DNA from 4 places in the Paenibacillus sp. J22R56 genome. Region 1 is predicted to be linked to each of the others. Evidence: riboswitches for the same ligand, from Rfam matches in the RefSeq annotation. Region 1 holds a riboswitch; each other region holds the start of a gene.
The links. Region 1 has a riboswitch for cyclic di-AMP ahead of AC0YNT_RS09420 (hypothetical protein). Riboswitches for the same ligand answer to the same signal wherever they lie in the genome.
Positions count from the first base shown of each region.

Region 2: it holds a riboswitch for cyclic di-AMP, as region 1 does, so the genes downstream of both, AC0YNT_RS11525 (APC family permease) here and AC0YNT_RS09420 (hypothetical protein) in region 1, are expected to answer to the same signal.
Region 3: it holds a riboswitch for cyclic di-AMP, as region 1 does, so the genes downstream of both, AC0YNT_RS28825 (ubiquitin-like domain-containing protein) here and AC0YNT_RS09420 (hypothetical protein) in region 1, are expected to answer to the same signal.
Region 4: it holds a riboswitch for cyclic di-AMP, as region 1 does, so the genes downstream of both, AC0YNT_RS29715 (C40 family peptidase) here and AC0YNT_RS09420 (hypothetical protein) in region 1, are expected to answer to the same signal.

Region 1 is NZ_JBWDNV010000003.1:321,927-329,389, forward strand. It holds gene kdpA (potassium-transporting ATPase subunit KdpA) at 1-1,613, opposite strand, end outside; gene kdpF (K(+)-transporting ATPase subunit F) at 1,641-1,718, opposite strand; gene AC0YNT_RS09420 (hypothetical protein) at 1,905-2,324, opposite strand; cyclic di-AMP (ydaO/yuaA leader) riboswitch at 2,442-2,620, opposite strand; cyclic di-AMP (ydaO/yuaA leader) riboswitch at 2,743-2,936, opposite strand; gene rlmN (dual-specificity RNA methyltransferase RlmN) at 3,668-4,738, shown strand; gene AC0YNT_RS09430 (lysoplasmalogenase) at 4,910-5,572, opposite strand; gene AC0YNT_RS09435 (aldehyde dehydrogenase) at 5,659-7,026, shown strand; gene AC0YNT_RS09440 (DHA2 family efflux MFS transporter permease subunit) at 7,198-7,463, shown strand, end outside.
Region 2 is NZ_JBWDNV010000004.1:171,764-179,226, reverse strand. It holds gene AC0YNT_RS11530 (MMPL family transporter) at 1-648, shown strand, start outside; gene AC0YNT_RS11525 (APC family permease) at 720-2,546, opposite strand; cyclic di-AMP (ydaO/yuaA leader) riboswitch at 2,697-2,875, opposite strand; gene AC0YNT_RS11520 (glycoside hydrolase family 3 N-terminal domain-containing protein) at 3,173-5,362, opposite strand; gene AC0YNT_RS11515 (acyltransferase) at 5,519-6,670, shown strand; gene AC0YNT_RS11510 (VOC family protein) at 7,433-7,463, shown strand, end outside.
Region 3 is NZ_JBWDNV010000015.1:8,514-15,976, reverse strand. It holds gene yabG (sporulation peptidase YabG) at 1-488, opposite strand, end outside; gene rsmA (16S rRNA (adenine(1518)-N(6)/adenine(1519)-N(6))-dimethyltransferase RsmA) at 1,389-2,282, opposite strand; gene rnmV (ribonuclease M5) at 2,290-2,835, opposite strand; gene AC0YNT_RS28825 (ubiquitin-like domain-containing protein) at 2,983-4,119, opposite strand; cyclic di-AMP (ydaO/yuaA leader) riboswitch at 4,360-4,569, opposite strand; gene AC0YNT_RS28820 (TatD family hydrolase) at 4,753-5,526, opposite strand; gene AC0YNT_RS28815 (HD domain-containing protein) at 5,558-6,853, opposite strand; gene AC0YNT_RS28810 (AbrB/MazE/SpoVT family DNA-binding domain-containing protein) at 7,127-7,381, shown strand.
Region 4 is NZ_JBWDNV010000017.1:26,712-34,174, reverse strand. It holds gene AC0YNT_RS29740 (zf-HC2 domain-containing protein) at 1-377, opposite strand, end outside; gene AC0YNT_RS29735 (RNA polymerase sigma factor) at 374-1,015, opposite strand; gene AC0YNT_RS29730 (YwhD family protein) at 1,077-1,601, opposite strand; gene AC0YNT_RS29725 (M1 family metallopeptidase) at 1,706-3,712, shown strand; gene AC0YNT_RS29720 (hypothetical protein) at 3,763-4,584, shown strand; cyclic di-AMP (ydaO/yuaA leader) riboswitch at 4,895-5,051, shown strand; gene AC0YNT_RS29715 (C40 family peptidase) at 5,057-5,524, shown strand; gene AC0YNT_RS29710 (MFS transporter) at 5,652-6,869, opposite strand; gene AC0YNT_RS29705 (GNAT family N-acetyltransferase) at 6,973-7,463, shown strand, end outside.

The DNA of each region.
Region 1 (7,463 bases):
ATAATTAATACGGTTCCTACAAGAATCCCTGTAAACAGCACGTTATCTGTCCGGAATGTACCCGATGTCTCTGGCACAGGCTGCTTACGGACCAGTGAACCGGCTACGGCAAGCATGGCAATCATCGAGATATATCGTCCAAACAGCATGACCAGTCCGGTTGTAATATTCCAGAAAGGTGTATTATCGGCTAATCCCTCAAAGCCGGAGCCGTTATTTGCTGCTGATGAGGTGTACTCATACAGCACCTGTGAGATGCCGTGGAAGCCTGCGTTGCTAATTGAGCCTTGGCCTAGGTCGGTAAGGAAAGCGATAGCGGTCGGCACCAGGATAATAAAGGGATGGGCGAGTATGGCGATCGCGATGAGCTTCATCTCACGCGGCTCGATTTTCCGTCCAAGAAACTCCGGCGTACGTCCAACCATAAGTCCGGCGATAAATACTCCGAGTATGGCGTACATCAGCATGTTAATGAGACCAACACCCTTACCGCCAAACACGACGTTAAGCATCATCTCGGCAAGCGGTACGAGTCCGCCAATTGGTGTCAGCGTATCGTGCATGTTGTTTACCGTACCGGTTGTCGCTGCTGTTGTGACTGCTGTAAACAGAGCGGATTGTGCGATACCAAAGCGTACCTCTTTACCTTCCATACTGCCTTGTGAGGCATCCACACCAAGATTGTTCAGTGCTGGATTGCCATGCAGCTCAGCGGTATAGACCGTTGCCAGAAAGACAAGGAACAAGGTCATCATCGCGGAAAATATAACCCAGCCCTGCTTACGGTTTTTCGCGAATCGTCCGAATACATAAGGCAGCGATGCAGGAAGCGCCCACATCGATAAAATTTCGATGACATTCGTCAGTGGGTTTGGATTCTCGAATGGATGAGCCGAGTTGACTCCGAAGAAACCGCCGCCGTTGGTACCTAAATGCTTGATTGATTCTAGGGATGCCACAGGTCCGATCGCGATATTTTGCGTGGCTCCTTCTAGTGTTGTTGCGGTTATGTTCGGATCAAACGTCTGTGGCACATGCAAAGCCACCAGTACCAGCGTGACAAGCACAGCCAGCGGCAGAAAGATCCGGGTATGCGACTTCACGAAATCCTCGAAGAAGTTACCGATTGTTGTGCCTTTGCTCGTCAGACCACGGATAAATGCAATCGCAACCGAGAAGCCTGTAGCCGCTGATGTGAACATCATCATCATAATGACGGCCATTTGAGAGAAGTAAGAAAGCCCGGTCTCCCCGCTGTAATGCTGCAAGTTCGTATTCGTGATGAAGCTGATGACGGTATTAAAGGACAAGGTCTGTTCCATACCGCCGATGTTATTCGGATTGCCAGGGAGCCCGCCTTGAAAGCGCAGGATCACATAGCTGATGGCAACTAATACGATATTGGTTAGAAGAAAGCTAAGCGCGTATTTTTTCCAGGTCATGCCTGCTCGCGATTTTAAGCCGATCACGCTGTAAATGATTCGTTCAGACCACCCGAATACTCGGTCGGTTCGGTTTGGCTCATTCGAGTAGACGTGATAAACGTACGAGCCAAGTGGCTTGACGAGCAGAACAAGCACGCCAATCACAATAAGAAGCTGTAAAATATCCATATTGACCTCCCGCGATCGTTTAAGGGACTAAAATTTTTCTGGATTAATGAGGGCGTACACTAAATAGAGAAAGATAAGTAAGGCCAGACAGAGTGTGATTATCATCGTTTCTCCTCCTCCTGAATGGAGCGGTCACACCATTGCATAAATCCGGCGAAGAGTACGAATACAGCTGCCAGAAGCAGCACCATATAGATATCCTGCATAAATCTACTCTCCTTATTAAGAATTGGTACACAAATGGCTTATTTTAGCCAATTGAGCAATTATTGCTTCGTAAGCATGGAATTTTTAAACGTTTTGGCTGTTTGCCATGAAATCATTTGATATGAGAAAAGAAGTCTCACCACTGCTGGAATGAACCACATAATTCGCACCCATTCCTTTATAGATCAGTCGCGGGTTTGTGCTGTCGGTAATGACACAGATCGATTTCGACGTCCAGCTTCGGCAGATCTGAATGTAGCGGCAGCAAAGGTTCAAGCTTCTCTCGAATAAGAAAATCCGACCAATCGGAAGCTCCGGCACTCGCCATGTGGCTTCATCATTTGTGCTAATGACAATGATCGTAGTCACATCAAGTGCGAGCATTCTCTCATATTCGGCCTTATTATTTACCATCGTTGCAAATGGGATTCTCCGATGTTGCAATTGTTTAATAAAGTCCTCGCCCTGTACATTTGGTGCAGATACGAGAATATAATCGTTCATCCTATTTCTCTCCTCTTTTATTAGAGGAATCAACGACAAAAAAGCCACGGAAGAGGGACTCTTCACGTGGCTTATAAGCGCAGCAGAAAATAAACCGCACCTATGTTCACGATCATCGTTGCCTCTCTTGTTACGCTTACGAGGTTAGCTGACGGATTCGGGCGTAAGAGTCGCCCTACGCCATAAAGCTCGCTTGAGCCGTTCTGGCGATTCACCCCGTGGATGCTAGCTGCTTGAGCATGCCATCCGATTGGTTCCCCCGTTCCCCTGTGAAGGAGATTAAGCGATAAAGACATTTTCAAATATAATTAGAAAAAGACCGCAGAGGAAAGTCCCCCGCGGCCCCATAAGGTCACAAGAACACATCATCCTCTCTACCTGGAAAATGCCTCCGCAGCTTTAAGCTTGCTGTGCCGTGGCTGACATTTTCTTCGCTTACGAGGTTAGCTGACGGATTCGGACGGTGAGAGTCGCCCTACCAGGTCCAGCTGTGAGCAGCCTTTCCCGGATTCACCCCTGATAAGCAAGACACACCAGCTCTCACACCGATGCAATAGCGCCTATCGTTTGGTTCCCCCGTTTCCCATGACGGAAACTCAGCGAATAAAGCATACATTTCATTTGCTGAATCGTATGTTACGCCTGACTAAGGTTAATGTAAATGAAACATAGAGGCGGCATATTGTCTAATTCTCACAATGAGATTGGTTAGAGCGTTTACATCGCAGACGAACTCTAGAATGCTCTTTATCAGTCTCTGTATCTCTTGATTGCGATAAATGTGCACCGAAACTTTGCTTGAAAATGAATGAAGAAGGGAGAAAAGGTGGTTCCAGCATTTTTCAAAGGGTCCAGTCCAGGTAAGGATATTCCTCTCAAGCACGATGTACGAGGTTAAGGTCCCTTAGGGACTCTAACTAGCGCGATGAGTGGTTAAACGACGAGGTTAAGGTCCCTTGAGGACCTTAATGCAGCGGATGGAGCGTCAAACGGGGGAAAACTAGCTGGATTTTGAAGAGTTAAGGTCCCTAAGGGGCCTTAACTGATGTTCGATAACTGAATAAAGTAGACTTAAGATCCATTGGGGACCTTATCACGGCGAATGAAGCGATAAAGTGAGGGGAACTAGCCGGTTTGCGGCAGCAATAAGACCCTCGCAGGGTCTTATTCGAAGGTTCTGCTGGAGATAAATAGTAATAAGACCCTCCGGGGGTCTTATTCGAATAGTGCTGTTGCGGGCTTCTGTCAATTGGCGGGAATCGCCCCTTGTTTTCGTCCGACAATTTTGGGACAATAGGAGTCAGTATGCGGTTTAGGCCGCGTTTGTGAAAAGAGGATAAATAATGAGTACACCTTCCATATATGGATTTACATTAGAGCAATTAATCGCATGGCTGGGCGAGCACGGACATAAAAAATCCCGGGCCTCGCTGGTATGGGACTATCTATACCGGAAGCGGGTTACGAGTTTTGCTGATATGACGGAGCTCCATTCGGACTGCGTGAAGCTGCTCGAGGAGAACTTCGCGATTCAGACACTCGCTGAGCATACGAAGCAGGTGTCGAAGGACGGTACCGTGAAGCTGCTGCTTAAGCTCGATGACGGCAACTTAATTGAGACGGTCATGATGCGGCATAAATTCGGCTTATCTGTCTGTGTGACGACGCAGGTTGGCTGCAACATCGGCTGCAGCTTCTGCGCGAGCGGCTTGCTTAAGAAGAGCCGAGATCTGACAAGCGGTGAGATTACGGAACAGATTATGAAGATTCAGCTTCATCTTGATGAAGCAGGTCAAGGCGAGAAGGTCAGCCACATCGTTGTGATGGGTATCGGCGAACCGTTTGATAACTTCACACACCTTAATAACTTCCTGACAACAGTGAAGGATCACAAAGGTCTTGCGATTGGCCCGCGCCATATTACCGTATCGACCAGCGGACTCGCGGATAAAATCAGAGAGTTTGCTGATAAGGACCAAGGCGTCAATCTTGCCGTATCGCTGCATGCACCAAATAATGAGCTGCGTACGCGGATCATGAAGATTAACAAGGCCATTCCAATCGAGAAGCTGATGCAGGCGATTGATTATTACCTCGAGAAGACGAACCGCCGGATTACGCTTGAATATATTTTGCTGAAGGATGTTAACGATCATCGTGAGCATGCACTTGAGCTTGCCGAGCTGGTGGGTGACCGCCGCCGTTCGCTCGTGAATGTGAACCTGATTCCTTACAATCCGGTTGATGAGCACAGCCAATACCAGCGCAGTGAGAACGACTCCATCAAAGGCTTCTACGACACGCTCAAGAAGCAAGGGGTTAGCGTTAGCGTCCGTCTGGAGCATGGCGCCGATATCGATGCGGCTTGCGGCCAGCTGCGTAGTAAGCAGATGAACAAGGAAAAAGTCGGATAACGCAGCTATAAAAGAAGCCATGATCAGAGGATCATGGCTTTTTGCTTCAAATATAAGAAAGTATAAATTTACTCTATACTACGCTTATATTTCACCCGCGAAACGATGCTGCTCCTCTTAAAAGAATTTCAACATGCTCTTTGTGGCAATTCTTACTTCGAAAGCATAGACCTAAGGACGGTGCAGCCGTTTACGCTTAGGAACAGTGCGGGTCTTATGACCAATACAGGCTGCTATGCAGAACTGCGCGGCATAATAGGTCGTCATAATGATCACATCGGAGCTCGCAACCTCCGAGATGAACTTATTCCAGGCTAGTACGGAGTCCGAGGCCATAAACAGCAATGCGCCAGCTATCGCCCATTTGTTGCCGGACATTATGGCCGACCAGCTCATTAAGGAAATTGCTGTTACATAAACAAGGACAGGTCCTTTCAGACCGCCATCTCCTGATTTAGTGAGCGCATCAAGTAACTCATAACCCATATAAACGGCATATGCTCCAATAGGTACGATAGCGGTAAGCCGCCATACGGAGAATTGCCATTGCCCGAAGAAGCCGCTCAAATAAAACAAATGTCCGATCAAGAAGGCTGACAGCCCAACAATGAAATTGTCGAGAGTGACATCGCCGATGACGCAGAAGATTAGGCCGATGAGCAGGATGTGCTGAAACCGCTTACCATTATCGCCAGGCTGCAAGTAGGCATAAACGATGATAAGGAGCATCGGTATACTTTTGAAAATTAGCTTGACGGCATGCGGTTCTGAAGGAATGATAAAAATGTAAAGCAAGCCCATAAGCAAAATGAGTGCTGGCATTATTTTATTCAATTGTCATCGCTCCTTTTGTCCTACTATAGCACAGATAAATTCCTTTTATTAGTACATAGTCTTCTATCGAAAAGGCGGGGTTTAGGATGAATGGATTACAAGTATTTGAAAAGCAGCAGGCCTATTATCGTACGGGTGCAACCCGGAGCTTGGAGTTTCGTCTAGGGCAGCTGGCTAAGCTGCGCCAGGTGATCGAGGAGCGGGAGGCTGCGATCATGCAGGCTCTTCGCGAGGATCTGAACCGAAGTGAAAAGGAATCTTTTTTGCTCGAGATAGGGCTTGTGTATAAGGAAATCTCCTTCATGCAAAAGCATCTTAAGCGGTGGATGAAGCCCGCCAAAGTGAAGACGGCCTTCACCCACATAGGCAGTAAAGGATATATCGTGCCGGAACCACTAGGTACGGCACTTATTATTGCTCCATGGAACTACCCGTTCCAGCTGGCGATAGCACCGCTTGTTGGGGCAATCGCTGCAGGCAATACGTCTGTGCTCAAGCCATCGGAGCTGTCACCGGCAGTGTCTGAGGTGATGTCTTCCCTTATTCAAGATACGTTTGATCCAGCTTACATTACCGTCATGGAGGGCGGAGTTGAAGTAAGCAAGGAGCTGCTTGATCTTCCGTTTGATAAAATTTTCTTCACAGGCAGTGTGAATGTAGGTAAGCAAGTGATGGCGGCAGCTGCTAAGCATTTGACGCCGGTTACGCTGGAGCTTGGAGGCAAGAGTCCGGCCATTGTTCATCATGATGCTAACCTCAAGCTGGCGGCCAAGAGGGTTGCCTTTGGCAAATTTATAAATGCTGGGCAGACCTGTATTGCTCCCGATTATGTGCTCGTGCACCGCAGCGTGAAGGAGCAATTCATAGAACTCCTGCACAAGTCGGTTACGAAGTTTTACGGCAAAGATCCGTTGGAGCATCCGGATTATGGGAGAATCATATCAGGGCGTCATTTTCAGAGGTTATGTGATTTTCTCCAGAATGGTGAGATTACTATAGGCGGGCGTGTTGATGAAATGTCTCAGCGTATTGAACCAACTGTCCTGACTGATGTGGACTGGAGTATGCCGGTTATGCAGGAAGAGATTTTTGGCCCCATCCTGCCGGTGCTTGTCTATGATGAACTGCAGGAGGCTATTGATCTGATTAATGCGAGACCAAAGCCGCTTGCTCTGTATCTGTTCAGTGATAATCAGGCGATTCAGAAGCGGGTGACGGAGGCTGTACCGTTTGGCGGCGGGTGTATTAACGATACGCTTATGCATTTGGCGACCCCTTACTTGCCGTTTGGCGGGGTAGGCGAGAGCGGCACAGGCGCTTATCATGGCGAGGAGAGCTTCCGTACGTTCTCCCATATGAAAAGCGTGCTGAAGCAAACAACAAAGTTTGATTTCGCATTCCGATATCCGTCGGCAAAAGGCGGCCTAGCGATCATTCGGAGACTGATGAAATAAGGGTTGGAATAGCGGTAAATGCATGAAAGGCCCATATCTATTTTTTACCAAAATTTCGATTGACTTCTCCCGGTTTGCTCAGTAACATGGGGAGGCAAAACCATTACTTTACAGCACTCGTCCGTACATCCTTGGCGTAATGGAGCAGTCAATTGAGGAGGTAATGAACGGATGGAACAAACACCTACACAGCCGGAGCAGGAATTTCAATTAAAAAGTATTTTTCTCCCGCTTGTTGCGATTATTTTAGGCTGCTTTATGGTTATTCTCGATACAACTGCGATGAACGTGGCACTGTCGAAGCTCGTGGAGGATTTCCATACGCAGCTTCCTACTCTTCAATGGACGGTAACGGGCTATATGCTTGCGCAGGCAGCTGTTATCCCTCTGGCAGGCTGGTTATCTGACCGGTTTGGTGCGAAGACAATTTTCTTGAC
Region 2 (7,463 bases), on a different contig from region 1:
GAACAAACCCTTGAAGAGGCAGGCATCACGGATGCATCCGATAAAGTGTGGATCGCAGGTGCAACGGCTGAGCAGTATGATACACGTCAGGTGACTGGCGATGATGCTTACCGAATTATTCCTGTTATTATCGGGATGATCGCTCTGCTCCTGCTCGTCTACCTACGTTCATTTGTAGCGATGCTGTACCTGATGGGAACGGTGCTTCTCTCCTACTTCAGTGCACTTGGAATTGGCTGGCTCGTTCTTCATTATTTCTTTGGCGCAGATGCCATTCAAGGTCTCATTCCGTTGTATGCCTTCGTCTTCCTTGTCGCGCTTGGTGAGGACTACAACATCTTTATGGTGTCGAGCATCTGGAAAAAGAGCAAGTCGATGCCGCTTAACCAAGCGATTACTGAAGGTGTTGCACAGACAGGCAGCGTTATCACTTCAGCTGGACTCATTCTGGCAGGCACCTTCGCCGTCCTTGCCACTCTGCCGATTCAAGTACTCGTTCAGTTCGGCACAGTAACCGCAATCGGCGTGCTGCTTGATACCTTTATCGTCCGCTCCTTCCTCGTACCAGCCTTGACGGTGTGGATCGGCAAATGGGTATTCTGGCCTTCGAAACAAGGAACAGCTGGAAAGGTTAAGGAAAAGAATTAACCCGGCCAGCTTTATTACTAGTAGCATGAAAAAAGCCTTAGCTCCGGAAATCCGGAAGCTAAGGCTTTTTGTTATTTTTTCAAATGGTACGGCACGGTCGTGATCACGACATCCTTGCGGTAAAGAAGCTGAGTGCGGAGCATTAAGCTTGTTTGGTTATGCAAAATGTTCTGCCAGCCCTTCTTCGGAATAAACTGCGGAATAATGACCGTTACCTGGTAATTGTTCTCGCTCGCCTTACGCTGCACCGTATCAATAAACTTAAAGAGTGGACTCGTAATCGAACGATACGGCGAATGCAGCGTCACCAGTCTGACGTCCGGCTGGAACTTCTTCCACTTCTCCTCGAAGATCGTCTCATCCTCTTTCTCGAACGGGACGTATACGGCAATAATCTGCTCGGCCTTCAAGGACTTCGCATATAGAATCGAATGCTCTACGACATGCGTGATGCCAGCCACCGGCAATATCATCACATTACCTTCAATTGGGACTACAGGCTCGCAGGTCGCCAATCGCAGCTGTTCTCCAACAGCCTCGTAATGCTTCTTAATCCGGTGGAAGACGAAGATAATCAGCGGCAGGAAAATCAGAATCGACCATACCTGCTCGAACTTGGTCAAGAAGAACATCATCGATACGATAAAGCTAATCAGTGCGCCAATCGAGTTAATAATAAACTTGGGAACCCAGCCCTTTGGCCGCTGACGGATCCATTTTACAAGCATGCCCGTCTGCGACAAAGTGAACGGTACGAATACACCAACCGCATACAGCGGAATCAAGTGCTCCGTCTTTCCTTGGAAAGCTATAATCAGAATGATGGACAAGATACCAAGGCTGATAATGCCGTTCGAGTAACCAAGACGGTCACCGCGGACCGTAAACATTCTTGGAATGAACTTATCCTTCGCGAGGTTAACCGCAAGCAGCGGGAATGCCGAATAGCCGGTATTCGCTGCCAGAATCAAGATCAAGGCCGTTGTGCCCTGGATAAAATAATACATAAAGTTACGTCCAAAAATACTCTCTGCAATTTGCGAAGTAACCGTTACGTCTTCCCTTGGTGCAACACCGTAGTAGTAAGCAAGGAAGACGATCCCCGCAAACAGAACCGACAGCAGTGCGCCCATAGCCATCAAGGTTTTCGCAGCGTTGTTTGGCGCTGGATCCTTGAAGTTAGGAATCGCATTCGAGATCGCTTCCACCCCGGTCAAAGCCGAGCTGCCCGAAGCGAAGGCCCGAAGCAGCAGGAACAAGCTGATGCCCGCTACCGGTGTGCCAAGCGACGTATGCAGTGCAGGCGATACATCGCCTGTAGCGATTTTATATACACCGACGCCAATCATAATGAATACCGCCAGCACGAATAAATAAACAGGATAGGCGAGGATCGATGCTGACTCGGTTACGCCTCGCAGATTTAATATGGTGATACAAAGGACGAAAAATACGGCAATCAACACGGTATGGGTATGCAGGCTTGGAAAAGCTGAAGTAATCGCATCCGTACCCGCCGATACACTTACCGCTACCGTCAGAATATAATCGACCAGCAAGGCGCCGCCAGATACAAGTCCTGGGAATATCCCGAGATTTTCCTTCGATACCACATAAGCTCCGCCGCCATGCGGATAGGCAAATATAATTTGCCGGTAAGACAAAATAAGTGCCGTTAATAAGACAAGCACCCCGATACCAATCGGAATGGAATACCAAAACGCCGCAGCGCTCACGGTCATCAAGACTAACAAGATTTGCTCAGGACCATAAGCAACGGACGATAAAGCATCCGAAGACAGGATCGCAAGGGCCTTTGTCTTAATGAGTTTCTGTTCCCCTAATTCCGCGGACTTTAAGGGACGCCCGATCAGTAATCTTTTGATAAGAGTAAACACACAGGTCACCGCCAACAATGAAGTTAAACAACATACGCTTGGATACTTGGGCTACTCATCACTTATCAGTGGTAATGTAACCATGTTTGCTTTTTTTTACACGAAAAAAAGACCGCAGAGTATCCTCCCGCGGTCATAAAAAACCGAAGTTCACCCTCTCTATCAACGCTTACAAGGTTAGCTGACGGATTCGGGCGTCTAGAGAATCGCCCTACAGCTCTCTGCCTGAACGGCAGTTATGCTGATTCACCCCGGCGGTAACTATAATGGCAGTTATCGCAATTGGTTCCCCTGCTTTCCGACTTTCGGAAACTCAGCGAATATGAACATATGAAGTTTGCTAATTGATCATAGTCCTCTCTCCCTTATCTGTAAACCGTGATAATAATTCAAATAAACGCAGAAATCAGGGTTTAACCGCCATGAATGCGTATACATTCTTGAATCGCTTGCAGAATGTCCTAAAAAGCCAGCCATGCTGTCTTTTACCCTGTTCCAAGGAGATAATTCCCTAAATAAGGGAGGAGATCAGCTATTATACAGATGACATGATCCTATAAGGTCATTAAGCCGCAAAAAACAACGAACCAGCCGTCCGGCTGATTCGTTGTTTTTTCGAAAATCTTTTATTTCACGAGACGGAAAGGCTTTGCTTCTAGGTCACGGCTGTTAGGACCAACAAAGACATGGAACTCGCCAGCATCGCTCTTAAACTGCAGATCCATGTGGTAATAACGAAGCTGCTCTTCGGTAATTGAGAACGTTACCTTCTCCGTCTCACCAGGCTGCAGCTGCAGCTTACGGAAGCCCTTCAGCTCCTTAAGTGGGCGAACGACTTCTCCAGCAATATCACGCACGTACAGCTGGACAACCTCTTCCCCAGCAACCACGCCAGTATTAGTCACTTCAACCGATACTTCAAGCGTGTCTTCAGCATGCATTTCATCTGTCGACAGACTCACTTCGCCGTACGAGAAGCTTGTGTAACTGAGGCCGTAACCAAATGACAGAAGCGGCGCATTTGGCATGTCCAGATACTTGGAAACATATCGCTCATTCGCGTTCTGCGGTGTGAGTGGCCGACCCGTATTGTAGTTGTTGTAGTAGACAGGAACTTGACCAACCGAGTACGGAAATGACATCGTCAGGCGTCCGGATGGATTCACGTCTCCAAACAGCACATCGGCAATGGCATTGCCGCCTTCTGTACCTGGGAACCAAGCTTCAAGAAGCGCATCCGCCTCCTCGATAACACCATGAAGGTCCAGCGGTCTGCCGTTGAACAACACAACAACGATTGGCTTACCAAGCAGCTTCAGCTTCTGGATTAGCTTGAGCTGGGCCTGCGGCAAACGAATATCTCCGCGGCTTCCCGCTTCGCCGCTCATCTCAGAGCTTTCACCAAGTGCCAGAACGATAATGTCTGCATCTGATGCAGCGTTGACTGCTTCCTGCAGCTGCTCTTCCGAACCCGAGTCGATGTCGCAGCCTTTGGCTGTAGCAATTAGATCGGTACGTGCGGATATACCAGCATGAAGCTGAACCACTTCCTCTTGCTTACCCCAAATCGACCAAGGTCCAAGAATATCGCCACTCTCTGCGAAAGGTCCAATGAGCGCGAGTTTTTGCCCGCTGTGGAGTGGCAGAGCCCGCTCATTCTTCAGCAGGACACAGGATTTCGCCGCAATCTCACGTGCAGCAGCACGATGCTCATCGCAGAGCAGCACTTCTTTTTCCCGTTCTTCGCTAGCTGCGCGGTAAGGGTTTTCGAATAGACCCAACTTGTCCTTCAGCTTCAAGACACGAAGGACACATTCGTCGATTTGCGAGATGTCTACTTTTCCCGCTTCCACGAGCTCTTTCAGATGATTTGCGTAGTTAGACGTCATCATTTCCATATCAACGCCAGCTTCAATCGCCTTCTGTGCAGCTTCCGCACCATCCGCAGCAACACCATGTGGGATCATCTCGCTCACTGCGCCCCAGTCGGAGATCAGCATGCCGTCAAAGCCCCACTCATCACGAAGCAAGCTGCGCATCAGCCATTTGTTGCCGGTCGCCGGAATGCCATCCACCGTATTAAAAGCTGTCATAAACATCTCGCAGCCTTCATCAAGAGCCGCCTTATAGGCTGGAAGATAGGACTCGCGAAGCTGTCTTTCCGACATGTTTACTGTGTTGTAATCACGTCCGCCTTCGGCAGCACCGTAGGCTGCAAAGTGCTTCACGCAAGCAGCAACCCGGTCCATATCACCAGCGAGATCCTCACCTTGGAAGCCGCGGACAAATGCCCGTGCATATTCGCTGTTGAGGAACGGATCTTCACCAGTCGACTCCATCACGCGGCCCCAACGCGGATCGCGGACCAAGTCCACCATTGGCGCGAACGTCACATGAATGCCGGTAACAGCTGATTCTTTTGCAGCGATAGCAGCGCTTCGTTCAGCCAGCTCCATATCCCAAGTACTAGCAATCGCCAGTGTAACCGGAAAAATCGTGCGATAGCCATGGATAATATCAGCCATTAAAAGAAGTGGAATACCAAGACGGCTGTTCTCCATATATTTTTTCTGCAGGGCAATCGTTTCTTTGGCACCAACGGCGCTAAGCACGGAGCCAACATTATTCACCATGCTCTCCGTTACACCCATCCAAGCCAGCGGGCCAGTCAGATTCGCATCCTCTTCACTTAGGAAATTCGGGGTCAGCTGCATCAGTTGAAAAATCTTTTCTTCCAGCGTCATTTGCTCGAGTAATGCCGTAATCTTGGTCACGTGGATAGCCTCCAATAGGATCTTTTCTGCTTCTTTCACCATTATATCGATTGCCAATATGGAGCAACATAGCGATTGTAGCCGAAAACATCAACAATCTGGCTGCATACAACAACTATTGACAAATAGGGCATCTTACCACTAACCTTTGGTAATGCCTTGCTCCTACAAGAAAGTCAACCAGATTGGAGTAATATTGTGATTAATTCCGTTACAAAAGAGGATGAAAAAAGAAGCCGCTTGCCCGAAATTCAGCTTGTCCGCGCGCTTCTCATTATCGCCGTCATTATGATCCACTCCACCTCCTTCGCCACTTTGAAGATGAAGGAATCGGACTATTATTTCGTTTATCATTTCTTGAATATATCAATGTCGTTTGCAACACCAGCATTCGTATTTTTAAGCAGCTTTGTTCTGTTCTACAGCTACTATCCGCGTCCGCTTAACGGTGCGCTGATCAGCAGTTTTTATCGAAAACGAATCACTTACGTCATCATTCCCTATGTGCTGTTTTCGATCATTTATTTTATTTTGTATTACAATACTTACACGCCAAATATGCCTGCAGACGAGACCTTCCGAAGCTTCTTGATCAAGCTGGCAACCGGCAAGGCATATACGCATCTTTATTACGTCTTTATTATGGCTCAGCTGTATGTATTGTTCCCGCTGCTGTTAGTTGTGTTCCGGCGTTTCCCTAAGCTGATTAAGTGGGCTGTCCCCTTGGGGCTCGTTATCCAACTTGCCTTCTTTACATGGAATGAGCAATTTCTGCATCTAACTAATCTGATGAGCTGGGCACCTTCGTATGCCATGCAATATTTGCTCGGGGCTATACTCGGCATCTACTATCCGCAGCTGCGGGGATGGCTTCAATGGTCGAAGGAAGGAGCGACGCCTAAGCGTGTATCCGCGTGGCTGGCCTCTTTTGGCGTATGGCTCGGCAGCTTGATCGCGATGCTCATCGTCTTCTACGATATCCGGATGAACGGGACTGTCTATTCGCCACTCATGCTTGATGTGCTGAAAATGTTCTATTCGATTACCAGCGCCATTATGCTGCTGCATATCGCGCCAAGCTTGCATCGATTCCTGCCGAAAAAGGAGCTCCGTATCTTCGATTCAATCGCGGTATTTTCGTTTGGCATCTATCTGATTCATCCGTTGCTGCTGTTCTACTATCGGAAGTTCCCGCCTGAGAGCGGCATCTCCGTGTATTATCATCTGTGGTATGCGGCAGGCTTTTGCCTAGCGCTTGGCGTTAGTTGGCTGATTGTAGCGGGGGCTGCTCGTTTCATGCCGGGGGCGGCTTTGTTGTTTGGGGAGTTGCCGCGGAGGACCGGGCGATAGGGTTTGCTCGGGGATAGCTCTGCTGCGCAAGAGACATACTCTTTCGATCGCTGTTGTGCCCCGGATTTCTTTGAACTATACCGCTTCGGCGGTAGAAATCCAGAGCACAAAGGCGAGCGCTCCGCTTCTCAAGAGCATGTCTCTTGCTCCGCTTCGATCCCCCTCGCAGCCACACAAGCACCGCTGCAAAAACCAAAACGAAAAGCCTGTAATTAATACAGTAAAATATCGCTTTCGCCTGATCCGCTCGAGCTGAACATAACCTTGCTCCGCTGCAAACCAACAATACCCTATATCCACACTCTCCCTGCACCTACAATGGAGACCCATCTACACTGGAATTTGTACAACATAAATCCCTCTATCACGTTGTTCGCGCGAGCTAGACTGTATTTTATACAGGATATTTGCTGGTAGCAGCTCCATTTGAGCATTCACGCATCCATTTTGCTGGATGGAATACAACATAGCTCTGACATAGCAGTCCTTCAGGTAAATACACTGCACAAAATACAACATAGATTGCTCCGCCCTACAGTTGACCACCTTCCGACCTGGTTTCTTTCTCCACACTCTACTGCTTACCTCATCAACTGAATCCTACATCGTATTAACAATTAAGCTCCCTATTTTCACTCCCACCAGCATGTCCACTATCCACTTCACTTCAACCAGAATCGTCTTATTGCTGAAACAACCGCTCTATTGTATGATCTTGGTTGTTATTGTATTAATATGCCAATTTCTAGAGGAGATGTGTTTATGAGTGATGCTGCAGTAATAGCCAATTTAT
Region 3 (7,463 bases), on a different contig from region 1:
AAAACACCGTCATGACCAGTAATGACCACGATATCCGGCTTTACCTGCGGCAGCAAGCGGTACAAGAGCTGTGCCATTTGGGATTCATGAGCATGCACGCCATGTGCCGGCACTTTCATCGTCTGGTACAACTGCATACTCTTCCGTAAGTAGTTGCCGTCCCCATCCAAATGAAGCACCTTGCCCGGCAATTCAAAATAAGACTGGTTTTGCTGCTGCGAAGCAGCACGATCTTGACTGGATAAAACCGTCAGATGCGCTTTTTCCTGCCGCATACGTTTGAGAGAGTCGTTTACTTTAATCTGCACTTGCTGCCGCGCACTTGTCGATTCAGGGTCACGAACAACCGACAAGTCGGGAATTGGCGCATCCGCAAGCAATCGGTAGTCCGTGCCTTTAATTAATGCTTGATCGGATCGCATATCTTCAACTCGGAACAGCACGTCACCGCCATACGATTTGCGGACGACCAGGTCCCCTTGCTTCATGGGTAAATCACCTCTTCGTCTATCGTATGGGTGGAGGGGGCGGAATGTGCGGAGAAAATTGGGTTTGGCTATTAAAAGCAGAGCTTCGGCTGCCGCACTGAGGGACGGGGTATCTCCCTACGGCCGCTGTTGCCCTTACTTTGCTCTGAACGTATGTTTCTTAGGTAGCAAAGTAAGGGCAAAGGCGGACGCTCCGCTCCTTAAGGGAGATACCCCTTACCCTCTTGCGGGTAGCCTGCGATGCCCAATTGTCTCCCGCATTCCTTGTGGGAGACAGAGGTCTGCCCTGCTGCTTCACTCAGCACGGCGTCGATTAAGGCTGGCATTGAATGCGCCAGCCTTTGTGCTTGCGCGTGGACTGCACCCGCGCACAATTGCCTCTGCACCGTTAATACAGCGCAGAGGCAATTGTGCGCCACTAAAAGGCGCTAAGGATGTTCTAAGAGCGGCTGAGCCGCACCTACGAACAAACTGCGGATACGCTGCATCAGAGACCTATTAAACACCTAGTCACTCAGCCGCAGTATCATTAGCACTTAATCGATTGCATATCGCCCTCCAGTCGTCCCTCCGGCTGTAGCATCCAATCACCTTCTTATTTGTTCTCAGCCCATCTTCTTGCCCAGACGGACGCGCCACCACGCCTAGAATATTGTGCTCCCCTAAGATGGCAACAGGAGAGAATTCCGTGCTACAGCGGTGGTTGGGGGTGCGGTAGGTGTTCGCAGACGTTAAGTAGGTTTATGCGCATTACGAGCAGGTCGGGTGGTGCGATGGGGCGTTTGCGGAGGTATGATGGCGGGCGTAAAGCAGCGGCTGCGAGCAGCCAAATAAAAAGCCGGCGGCGATATGGCTCGCCGCCGACTCTACAGGGCTCGGCCTAACGTGAGGCCGAGTATACTAGCGCCAGCCCGCTGCCAAAAAGGCGCGGCTGATGCGGGCGAATTCGTCGAGGGACAAAGTCTCTCCTCGACGAATAGGGTCAATATCGCAGCTATGCAGCAGCTGCGTCATCTCTTCACGGCGTTCCTTGCCTACGAACGCCGTAAGATTATTCGCCAGCGTTTTGCGGCGCTGGGCGAAGCTCGCCTGAACGATGCGGAAGTAATGCGCCTCGTCCTCAACATCCACTGGCGGCTTCTCGCGCACCGCCAGCTTAATCACAGCTGAATCTACATTCGGCTGTGGAATAAACACCGTGTGCGGCACGATGCACACAAGTGACGGCTCGCAGTAGTACTGCACGGCTACGCTCAAGCTGCCGTATTCCTTGCCACCTGGCTTAGCCGCCATCCGCTCAGCTACTTCCTTCTGAATCATGACGACGATGTTCTCGAGCGGCAGACGCTCTTCCAGCAGCTTCATCAGAATCGGTGTAGTCACGTAATATGGCAGATTTGCAACTACGCTGACGCCGCTCACATCCGCGAAGTGCTCCTCGAACAGCTTTTTCAGATCCAACTTAAGCACATCACCATGCACAACCTGCACATGCTCTTCGTCCGCCAGAATATCTCCCAGGATCGGAATGAGGCGGTTGTCGATCTCAATCGCCGTTACCTTACCCGCTTCAGCAGCCAGATGTTGAGTCAGCGCACCGATACCTGGTCCAATCTCCAAAGCGCCTTTTGTCTTGTCGAGTCCAGCTGCACTCACAATCTTATGCAAAATATTTTGGTCGATCAGAAAGTTCTGTCCCAAGCTTTTTTTGAATTGGAACCCATACTTCGCAATAATTTCTTTCGTGCGCTTTGGCGTTGCAACTTCAATCGCCTTCATATCGTTTCCGCTCATGCTCCGATCACTCCTGTCCCTGTTCCATTGTACGCAATGCCTCTGCAAACTCTTCTCGGGAGATTCGGAAGCTTGTACAACGCTTGAAAAACTGTTTGCCGTTCGCATACCCGATCCCAAGCAGCTTCCCCATCTGAAGACGACGATTCGCCGCATCCGGATGAACAATAAGGCCCGCTTCCATCAGGTCCTCCCACGTAATATCGCCTACACCAGCAGGCTCCTCTGTTCGAAGCTCGGAGAGCGCCTGACGAATGGCTTCAGGACTGGCGTTCTCAATGCCGATATCACCCTTGTACATAGCCTTCTCCTGTGGCAAAAAAGCATGCTTGCAGCCGGGTACCCGCCGAGCTACAATTTTGCGAATTCTCTCACCAGCATGATCAGGGTCTGTGAATATAATAACGCCTCTTCGTTCCATGGCCAGTTCAATGCGCTTAAGCACATCCTCGCCGATGGCAGAGCCATTTGTCTCAATCGTATCTGCTTCAACAGCCCGCTTTACAGCGACTGTATCATCTTTGCCTTCCACCACAATAATTTCCTTAATCACAAGCGAACATTCCTTTCTCCAGCAACTTTCGCTCATCTTTTTGCGTCAGTAAGAATGTAACCGCTCCACACCTATACACACAAAAAGAAGAGGCAGCGCCTCTTCTTATAATGGCATATTTATCATCGAAATAATAGCATGAAGCAATTAGCTTGCGGATGGCTTATTGGGTCCAAGTACGTACACGGTATAGCCCTTTTTCCGGCCAAACTTGTTTGCATAGCTGGTGCTGTCAAAATAAACGTCAATCTTGTTCCCATTGACTGCACTGCCTGTATCCTCCGCCCTGCGGAAGCCAATGCCTTCGATGTATACCCACCAGCCGATTGGAATAACATCCGGATCAACCGCGATCGTGCGGCCTTCCTTCACTTTCGCGCCGGAAGCGGTAATGCCGTACCCAGGATGATTTTCAGATTTACCCGTAGACTCCACTCCCGCTGAATAAGCGGTTAAGGTTACGTTCTTCAGAATCTTCTTGGCTTTAAAGGTGACTCCGCTCTTCGAATACGAGGCCGTGCTCGCATTGCTTGAGAGTGTATGTACATCCTTCTTCGCGCCAATAGCTACGACCTGGCTGACCGTATGTGTCTGCACAACCTTGTCGACCAGCTTGGAGGAGACAAGAACACCATTCTCATACTTCTTCTCCACGCGTTCAATCACAAGGCCATTCTTGCCGGATTGCACCAGCTTCTCCTTCCCTTTATCAAGGGTTGGATCTTGTTTCTTCACGATCGAGAACGGCAAAGTCCGTTCTGTTTCCGACACTTTTGTATCGACGCGAGTAACGGTAACTGTCATCGCCTTCGAAACGGCCGTGTCTAGAGATGGGTTAACCCTATCTTGATCGCGAACAGGAATATTTAATTTCCCGATCGCCGCCTGTACTGTTTTCTCTGTCGTGTACACCGTCGATGTCTTGCCATCTGCTTTTACAGTAACCGGAAACGCTTGTTTAATTTCAATGCGATCTCCGTCTTTGATGGACGCATTTAGAGGTGACGACACCTCATCATGTGGCCCTACCGTAATAGCTTGTTCATCCAGTAGGCGTTGCAGGATCCATTGTTTTGTTTTCACAACGGTCTCTTGTCCATTCACTACTACGGATACGCTTTTATCAGCCGATCCGTACAACAACACCAAAAACATGAAAGTCATAGCGATTGAGATAATTGCACTCAGAACAATTAAACGCAAATTTTCATGCTTCCATCGCATTGCGAAAGTCATGCTGGATGATCGCTTCCCATGGGTCTCCCTAACTTGGATCATTCCCACTTCAATCGGTCCTCCTTCATAGCCCCGCCGCCAATCTGTTACGCATGATACATTGACGTGACTATTAAGTATATTGGCGTGACGAGCACGCTCCAGTGTTACTTCCTCACACCTCCTGGATCTACCTCTACGAAAGACTATTTCCGTATAAATCGAAAATAAAAAGAAGCCTTCGACAGAGGATCTGATCGTGGCTTCCTGGGTAGTCAAACATTCAGGAAAAGGTAAATACACGAGGTTGATCGCTCTCTATAGACGCTTACGAGGTTAGCTGACGGGTTCGGACGAGAGAGCTGCCCTATCCACGGTTCGAATGCTCATGGCAATCGCCGCAAAATTCACCCCTGAAGAATTCAATGCGCCGCATGATGCTAACTTGCTTTCTTAGCCCTGCATCTGCCGACGTTGGTTCCCCCGCTCTCCGATTCGGAGATTAAGCGTAAACTGGAAATCCAATACAAAAGTTAAAGCTCTGAGAAAAATGATACCTTCCTGACCACACAATTGTAAAGACGCGTTAAAAGACGATTTTAACGAAATTTTAGCATTCTGAAGGCAAATAAAGCCGATTCCGCCAATTAAAAAGAGTTTTATCGCCGCTATAGTCTTTATTTCAGTGGTTTTAGTCCGTTTTTAAACAATACCAAAACATTTTTTACCGTTTGTGCTTGTAATAAATGCAATTTCCTCCTTAGATTTTCCTGTTATCTCAGCTGCCATGTCTGCGACTAAAGACACATATGAGCTCTCATTTCGCTTCCCTCTGAACGGATGAGGAGCCAAATATGGAGCGTCGGTTTCGATTAATATACGGTCAAGTGGAACCTGTGCAAGCACCTCTTTTGGCACCCTCGCATTTTTGAAAGTGACAGGTCCTCCGAAGGAAATATAGAAGTTCATATCGAGGCATAATTTTGCCGTTTCCCAGCTGCCGGAATAGCAATGCATGACCCCTCCAACTTCAGACGCTTTTTCTTCCCTCAAAATACAAACGATGTCCTCATGAGCATCCCGATTATGAATGACAATTGGCTTACCCAGCTTCCGAGCGAGGCGGATTTGCTCCCGAAATACACGGTGCTGAACATCCTTTGGTGACGTATCCCAGTGGTAATCAAGTCCAATTTCTCCGATCGCAACAACCTTTGGATGAGAGCAAAGCTGCTCGATCCATTCCAGATCCCCCGGTTCCATATAGATGCTGTCTACTGGATGCCAGCCAACTGCCGCATAGATAAAATCATACTTTTCTGCAAGCTCGATGGTGGTCGGGATTGTCTCTCGGTTAAAGCCAATGTTGAGCATAAGGTCGACACCGGCTGCACGTGCTCGTTCGATAACTTCTGTGCGGTCGCCGTCGAATTGTGAAGCGTCCAGATGGGTGTGTGTGTCGAATAAAGATATCATCTTTGCTGCATTCTCCTTCTATATAAAGCCTTTAAATTTTGAAAAGCTCCCTTACTTCAGCACTTAATTGATGAGCCGCAGCAAGGAGTGGCTCGATCGGATAATAAATATGGTACTGCCCTTGATGCAGGCCGCTGATGGAACGAATAATGTCGGATTTCACCGATATTTCGCTTAAGCTGTTATCGTCATTTAAGAGCAGAATCGGCGCTTTATCCTCTTTCCCGCCTTTTTTCGCATCAGGGCGATATATGTCGTAAGGTTGGTCAAATGGAAAATCAATTTCCATATGATAATCCGGATTAAGACCAATTGAGATAAACTGCTGAGCTGCTTCTTCTAATAAAGAGTCTCCTGGATCACTAAGCGTAATGTATTTGTACAATCGGCGATTGAGGAACCGGTCGCATAGCTCGGCAAGAAGAGAATCTCCTTCCTCCGCCCATTGAGCGAAGATCGTCTGCATATAAGCCTCATCCAGCTTCAGATAATCCTTTACTGTAATCGTACCATCTAGAAGCTTGTTGATTGGTCCCGGCATCCATGCAAAGGTATAACCGCTCTCGTACAGCTCCTTCGCCCGACGAGTAATTTGCCGCAATATGATTTCCGAGCTCCGTGTAACCGGATGGAAATAGATTTGCCAATACATCTGATAGCGGGACATTAAATAATGCTCAATGGCATGCATGCCGCTTTCTTTCACAACCATCTTGCCCTGAAAAGGACGCAGGACGCGCAATATTCGCTCCAGGTCGAAGTTCCCGTAATGAACACCGGTAAAATAAGCATCACGCAGCAAATAGTCCATCCGGTCTGCATCCATTTGACTGGAGATAAGACTGACAACGATCGGATTTGGATAAGTCTTGCCGATAACCGATGCCACTTTTTCTGGAAAATCATCTGACACTTGGCGCAGCACGCGATTAACTTCTGTATCCTCAAGCAAGATCGCACAGGTCCACTGCTCATGATGCGTATCGAACACCTGCTCCAGCGAATGGGAGAACGGTCCATGACCAACGTCATGCAGTAATGCAGCGCATAGGGCCAAAAGTCTTTCTTCCTGCGGCCAGTCCGGATAATGATTACGCTCAAACTGTGAAATGATCTTTCTCGTTATTTCATAGACTCCAAGAGAATGGGAGAATCGACTGTATTCGGCACCATGAAACGTTAAATAAGAGGTTCCAAGCTGGCGAATTCTTCTTAGCCTCTGAAACTCTTTTGTATTGATCAAATCCCATATCGTCTGATCCTGTACGTAAATATATTTATGAACTGGATCCTTAAATACTTTCTCTTCGGTCAGTTGCTGATTCATTCGCCCTTTCAACTCCTTGTTCATGGTTTCGACACAAAACTATGCTAGAATGTCGAATAGTGTCGTAAATTAGTTTCCAAATTGTCGAAGCTGATGTATTCTATAGTAAGATTAATATGACCTTGCTATAGAGTCAACTTGCCATAAACCGCGGTCTATCAAGGACTTTTGTGGTTGACTATTATGGGAATCGTTGGTATTATAATAGCCATAAAAAGAAAAACTATGTCGAATAGTGACGAAATGTAATTTCCTGAGAGGAGAAACAAAATTATGATGAAATCTACTGGTATTGTTCGTAAAGTCGACGAATTAGGTCGTGTTGTAATTCCAATTGAATTGCGCCGTACGCTTGGTATTGGGGAGAAAGATGCTCTCGAGATTTATGTAGACGGCGAGCGTATTATGCTGAAGAAATACGAGCCTGCTTGTATCTTCTGTGGCAATGCAGAAAACGTTTCTTATTTCAAAGGCAAAATTGTTTGCCATATTTGTTTATCTGAAATGCCTACTCCTGTGACAAAATAAGAAAAATAGGTTATAATAGAAATACATCAACTTGTTAATTCTAACCTTTTTATATTCCTTGATGCCTTCCTGTGCTAGAACC
Region 4 (7,463 bases), on a different contig from region 1:
AGTAGCAGCGTAATGGCTGCGGCAGCCGTAAAGTGAATCGCCGGACGCTGCAGCAGCGACTGGCGGCGGGCAGGCTCTGCACGCATAATAGGCTTCTTCCTCGCCGCTTCTGCAAACAGAATATCGATGACCCGCTTCCCAAGCTTCTTCATATCGGGGACATCTACTGTTGTTTTCGATGTATCCCCTGCCTCTGCGGCTCCAGACCCTTCGGCTTCTTCCGCCTCTACCGCTGACATTAACAGCATGAGGCATGGCTCACATGCCGCGATGTGCAGCTCGACCCCATCCCGCTCCTGCTCAGTCAGTTCATTGCGGACATAAGCTTCCAGATCCGCTGCCCTAAGATGTAATCCGAACGATTGTTCCATGCTCATTCGAAATCCTCCTTTCGCCAGTGCCGCTTAATCCAGTTACGCGCCCGGTAAAGCCTCGACTCTACGCTTTTTTTCTCCAGGCCGGTCTGTGCAGCAATCTCTTCATACGATTTGTTCTCCATATAATAAGCGGTTACGACTTCACGATAGTTATCAGGCAGCTGCTCCACCTGCTCTCGCACATGGCGCTGCTCTTCACGTTCCATAACAGAAGCTTCAACAGGTAGTCCAAGTTCCGTCATTATGCCCTCTGCTTCCAGCCCAGTTATACTTTCCATTAGCTCTTCAGGCTTTCGCATTCGGCTTCTTTTCCAATCAATCGCCTTATTGACGGCTATCCGGGTAATCCACGTCTTGAGGCCGTCCATTCGGAACTCCGGGAGGGAGCGATAGATTTGCAACAGCGCTTCTTGCGTCACGTCCTCCGCATCATGCGGCGAACGGATGACCGCATACACGGTTCGATACAGATATGGCCCATATTCGTCGACAAATGATTGAAACGCCTCAGGACCGCCGTTCTTGATGGCCGTGATCCATTGTTCGTCTTGAATCTCGCTCTCCTCCCTTCCCGATAGAATAGACGACGGTCTAACCGCCCTCCCCTGCACTTCTGCGAAAATATTATTTTTTCCCATAAAAAAACCGGAGATTCGCTTGGCATCCAGCCTTACGACCCCCGGTTTTATGACGTTCCTTCTAAGCCAGTGCTTCCTTAAGCGATTCCGGCGAGTTGTTCCACCATTCTTCGTTATGCTCGATCAAGAGCTTACGGAAAGCCGCTTTCTCTTCTGCATCAAGCTCCTCAAGCTTGTACTTACGCTTAATTGCCGCATCAAGCTTGTTCACGTGGTCAGCGAGAATTTTCCACCCGCGGCGTGCTTCTGTATCGACCCACATCTCACAAGCTGTTGCCCCTGCATAATAAGTAGCACCTGCTTCATTACGCTCTACAGCTGTCCATACGATCCAGCACTTCCGGCCGTTCGGGCAGTCTTCTTTGTTCGGAGTGAACTTGATACCCCGCTCCACCTTACTCTTCGCATGCATCGCGCCGTCATCGATATAAGCAACGCCTCCATCAATGATGACACAAGATACTGCACTTAAATCTATCGTTCCGGCTCCAAAGCCTTTATGTTGTTTGTTGCTCACTACGTTAAGCGCGAGCGACTTCTTTTCTTTCTTTTCCGGTTGTTCCGGCTGTCCTTGCTGCTCTGTCATAGCTCTTCCACCTTCCCCGTACAATAATTCCATTTTAGCTAATAATCCGCGAAAAGCAAACATATACATGCTGTAGATGCTTGTCAACGGGAGGGAAATGTATCATGTCTCCACGCTACGTCAAACGTTTGCTCTTGTTTACGCTTACCGCCGTCCTGCTCGGCCTCTCTATCCAGCAGGGCTTCGGCCGCGCTTGGCAATCTCAATATACTTATGCATTTGCCCCCGCCGCCAAAGCAGCGACCGATTCTGCACCAAAATCGGCCAAGCCGCCTGCCTCGTCCCAACCTGACCAGGTAGCGCCTAAGCCGCAGGCTCTTAGCAAAAGGGTCACCGAGTACCATATCAACGTTGCGCTTCGCGATGATATTCGGTACTTAGACGGACAGCAGACCGTTACCTGGACCAACCCAGGCAAAAAAACGGTGTCCGAGCTATACTTCCATCTCTATCCGAATGCCTTCATGTCGGACAAAACCACGTTTATGCAGGAGTCTGGCGGCAAGCTGCGCTCGGACAAGGCAACAGAAGCCAGTCAGGGCTATATGAAGCTGCAGACACTGGAAACGACGGAAGGGGAAAGCCTGCTTCCACGGCTGCATTATGTACAACCAGATGACAACAATCCGAACGACTTCACGCTGGCCAAGCTTAAACTTCCCGCACCAGTAGCGCCAGGCAAGTCCGTCACCTTACAGATGAGCTTTGAAGTGAAGCTCCCAGAAGTATTCGCCCGTATGGGCTACTCCGGCAACTATGTGATGGCAGGACAATGGTTCCCTAAGCTGGCCGTTTATGAGACAGCGGGTACAAGAGGCCGGACATCGGAAGGCTGGAACATTCACCAGTATCATGGCAACTCCGAGTTTTACAGCGACTTCGGTATTTACTCCGTTCGTATTCAAGTACCGGATTCCTACATTGTTGCAGCTACAGGCTTCCAGACCAAAGCCGTGGAGAAAAAGGACAGCAAAGCGATCTATCAGTTCTACGCCGATGATGTCCATGACTTTGCCTGGTCTGCTTCTCCGGATTTTATCTACTTTGAAGATACCTTATCTGGGCCGGGTATACCGGGTGTCCGGATCAAGCTGTATCTCGATCCCGCGCATGCAGAGCTGAAGGACCGTTATATGCATGCGGCTAAATCCGCGCTTTCTAAGTATGGACAATGGTATGGCGAGTATCCGTATTCCACCCTATCCATTGTTGTCCCACCTAAAGGGGCGAATGGCTCCGGAGGGATGGAGTATCCAACGCTTGTGACTGCTTTCGCAGCAGAGACGAGTAATCCTGGCTACAGCCTTGAGAGAACGGTCATTCACGAGGTTGGTCATCAATATTGGTACGGTATGGTTGCCTCGAATGAATTCGAAGAAGCATGGCTCGATGAAGGCTTCACTTCTTATGCAGAGGATAAAGTGATGGCTAGCGAATATGGTGTTGAAGCGAATCTGCCTCTGGAAGCCAGCTACATGACCGCTCCCGCTCCTCTGAAGCAGCCTTCCTGGGCTTATCCGAGCAATAACGTCTATGCGGAGAATGTGTATATGCGGGCGAAGCTCGTACTTATCGGCATTGAGAACCAGGTTGGCGAAAAAATGATGCAGAAGATCATGCGCACTTATTTCCAAAAGTTTAAGTTCAAGCATCCCTCAAGCGCTGACTTCCAGCGGGTTGTCGAAATGGTCACGAAGCAGAAATGGACCAATTACTTCGACCAATATGTCTACAACAATCAGATGGCAGACATTTCAGTAGAATCTATTAATGTACGACCCGTTGAACAGGATGGAGCGCCCATGTACGAATCAGTGGTGCTTATCCAGCGTAATGGCGGCTACAACGGGCCGATTCCGGTAGTTCTGAAGTTCAAGGACGGCACAACCATTCCGAAGACTTGGGATCCGGAAGACTCTCAAATCCAATACAAAGTGGTCCATAGCTCCCCGCTTGAATGGGTGGCGATTGATCCACAGCATACAAACGTGCTCGACAACAAACATATTAACGATTATTTGAAGGCGGACTTATCGGAAGTTACACGTACGCGCTGGAGTCTTGGCGCCTCTAACGTTATCCAGGGACTGCTCGGATTACTGGGCTGGTAGGCATGCTTTCGAAGTAGAATTGCTTCACAATTCTTTTAAGGAGGTTTGCAATGAAAAATCATATGATGCAAGGCTGGCGGCTCGCGATCAAGCACTTCTATATTGTCATACTGCTGTTCCTATACCAGCTGCTGTGGGGGTTCTTCCTGTACCGGTTTATCGATTCGGTTGTCTCGCCGCTGCTGCAGCGATTCCCGGATCACTCCCCTGCGAATTCAGCGATTCAGCTATTTATGAGTGAAGCTCAATTCCAGATCATGAAGACGGATTTGCTTACCCCATACTTATGGCTGCTTGGCGGCTTATTCGCAGCAAGGATGCTCCTCTCCCCTTTGTTTAACGCAGGACTGTTATACTCTCTGCAGCATGCCTCAGAATCCGGAGGTACACAGTTCCTTCAGGGCATTCGAAAAGCATGGAAGCCTGTAACGCTGCTTTACTGGATCGAGACGTTACTCGCCCTTGCTCCTGCATGGTGGCTGGCACCTAGGGGACTGGATGCATTACTTCACAGTCGTTCAATCGGAGATCTCCTGCAGCAGCTGCTTCCCGCTGCGGGAGGCTGGTTGATTTGGGGTATCCTGCTCCATCTCCTCTTCCTCGCCATGCAATTTGGCGCTACAAGTGAGAAAGGCGGCGGCATTTTCCAATCGCTTGGTGTTGCGATCAAGCATCTGCTGCCTTTCGCCGGCTTATCACTCTTAATGTGGGCTATTGGTTCGGGAATTGGATTGTTTGTCACAAGCTTTTCTCTTGTATGGGCCGGATTCATTGCCCTGATTGTCCATCAGGGTTACCATCTTGTCCGTACCTTGATGAAAGTATGGACTCTAGCCTCCCAATACGACATTTTGAGATCAAAAGAAGTTTAAAATTTTCTCATAATTATAGAGGCAGCCCGCCCTGCGACCTAGTCGTAGCGCGGGTTTTTCGCGTTTTTTCGGGAAGGCTTGTCTTTCATTCTCCAAATAAATCAACATATTTGCTAGAAAAAACACATAGTAAAGAGTTAGTAAATCGGAATAGTGCTAATCTGCTAGTCTGTGCGTCCTATAAAGATGCGGCCAACCGCAAGATCCCCATTTTTCCGCTTAGATTAGCCAAAAGGTTCCATGAGAATTATTAGAATTTGCCAGATTGGGGAGGAGATAAGCGAAAATTACCGAATAGTTACCAAGTACATAATTTACACTGCCAAATTCCTTGTACTGGAAACGGGGGAACCACCTCTGGGTGAATTGACTTCGACGTCCGATTATGAAGATCGGCGCCTGAGAAGTCATAGGGATCCTTCAACCGAACCCCACAGCTAACCTCGTCGGCATTGGAAGGAGTTTCACCGTTTTGAAAAAGGTTACTGCACTTATTCTTGGGCTTGCGCTAATGCTGGCTTTCCAAGCTGGAAGCGTTTTCGCAGACTCCAAAATGGACGGCATTGTCAGTGATTTAATTGGCACGCCGTACGTTGCAGGCGGAACATCATCGAAAGGATTCGACTGCTCTGGTTTTTCTTCGTTTGTATTCGAGAAAATGGGCGTTGATCTTCCTCGTACATCCGCTTCGCAAGCACAAACAGGTAAGAAGATCGCCAAGAGTGATCTGATCGCCGGAGATCTCGTGTTCTTCAACACGAACGGTCGTGGTGTATCTCATGTCGGCATTTATGTAGGAGATGGCCAGTTTGCTCACGCTTCGTCCAGCAAGGGCGTTACGATCAGCAATCTCAGCGACTCCTATTATGTAAATCGGTATGTGACTGCTCGACGTGTCATGGACCCTACTACTTTCACCAAATATGCCGACGAACAATAGAATTGAGCGGGCCCGCTTCAATTGAAGCGGCAGGCAAAATTCCTACAATAAAGCCGCATGCTGCTTGTCCAACTGGACAAACCGCTTGCGGCTTTATTGTTTGTTTGTTGCTATTCGGATTAGGTTGTTAGGACACTGCCGTCGCCTGCCGCCTGCCTAACGCCAGCATCGCAAGCAAGACGACAAACATCGCTATAATAAACGCTCCGAGAATCCAGACCGTACGGTCTGCACCATAGCTGTCCATCATCCATCCCGTCAATTTCGGGAAGATCGCACCGCCTATCCCGCCGCAAGCAACAAGCAGGCTGGTCGTCCGCTCTGTCATGCCTGGAATAAGTCCATTCGCAAATACAAGTGCAATGCCGAATACACCGGAGAAGAACAATCCACTTAATCCGACAAGGACCAGCATGCCGCTTAACTGGCCGACCGCTCCCATCGCAAGAATGATAATACAGGCTCCTGCAATGGCGACAAACAGGTATCGGAAGTAGCCGACACGATCTGCCAGACGTCCAGCGAATAGTCGGCCAAGAATCATCGTGCCCCAGAATAGGCTTAACGTGGAAGGCGCGCTCGCCTCTGTCATGCCGGACCGCTCAATCATAATAGACGGCAGATAGTTGGAAAAGCTCATCTCCACCCCAACATAGATGACGAAGAACAACGCAGAAAGCAGCAAGAACGGAAGGGCTGCTCTCTTATAACCAAACCATCCTTTTGTTCGCGGTGCACTGGTTTCCCGCTCTACATGTTCCTTGTTGGCTCTGCCATGATAACCAATCTTGTCATCTATCGATCCAAATGATAGCGTCATCCATAAGATAAAGGTTATGCCGGCAAGAGCAGATAGAATTGGGAAGGATACCTGCCAAATATCATATTTGATCAATATACTTGCCATGGTCGGCATTAAGAAGGCTCCGATACCAAAGAACGTTTCCAGCTGGGTCATCGCATTAGCTTTCCCGTTCTCCTCTGCCAATTCAATGACCATTGCTCCGATAACGGATTCCGTCATCCCAAATCCAAAGCCTGCGAACAAGGCGATAAACAGCATCAGCCCCCACGAATCGGGAGTCAGACTGTAGGCTGCTTCACCAAGGGTCAGAAGCCCTAATGAGAGGAGTACTCCCCCTCTTTTGCCAACCTTTGACGTAATAAATGGAGAGAGCAAGACACCCACCAAAAAACCAAGAAACTGATTCATCATCCATTGCCCGCCGTCATCATAAGACAAGTCGTACTTATCGAGCATCTGCTCCATGACCGAGCCGCCCACGACATGAGCTAATCCAATGACGAGATAAGACAAACAGCCAAGTGCTATTAATTTGCGCATCGTAAAAGTTCTCCTTAGATATCCTTCAGCCAAATCCGAATGAAGTCGATAAGTGAATGTTATAATGGAAAAAAACTTATTGATTCATGTTGAGGGTATACAAATGACTAATTTTTCCGATGAGCTTTATTATAAACGATCCTTGGTGGACATGACTATCCAGCCAATGGAAATGGAGCATGCCAAACAAATCTGTGAATGGCAATACGAATCGCCGTATGACCTATACCACTGGCCTTCCTGGGACATCATGCAGCAGGACGAAATCGAATTCGGCGATCCAGTCCTGCGGCGCATGCAATATGCTGCCGTCTTGAATCGCAGACAGGAGCTCATTGGTTTTGCACAATTTTTCCCCATTGTTGGTGTAACACGCCTCGGGCTTGGATTGCACCCTGCCCTATGTGGCAGAGGTATAGGAACGGACTTCACCCGATTGATTACCACTGAAGCCATTCATAGAGCTCCCAAGAACAGTATTGATCTTGAGGTGCTAACCTGGAATGTTCGAGCGATTAGAACCTATGAACGAGCAGGTTTCATTGTTGACGATACTTATGTAAGACAGACGCCGGAAGGACCAGCAGAGTTCCA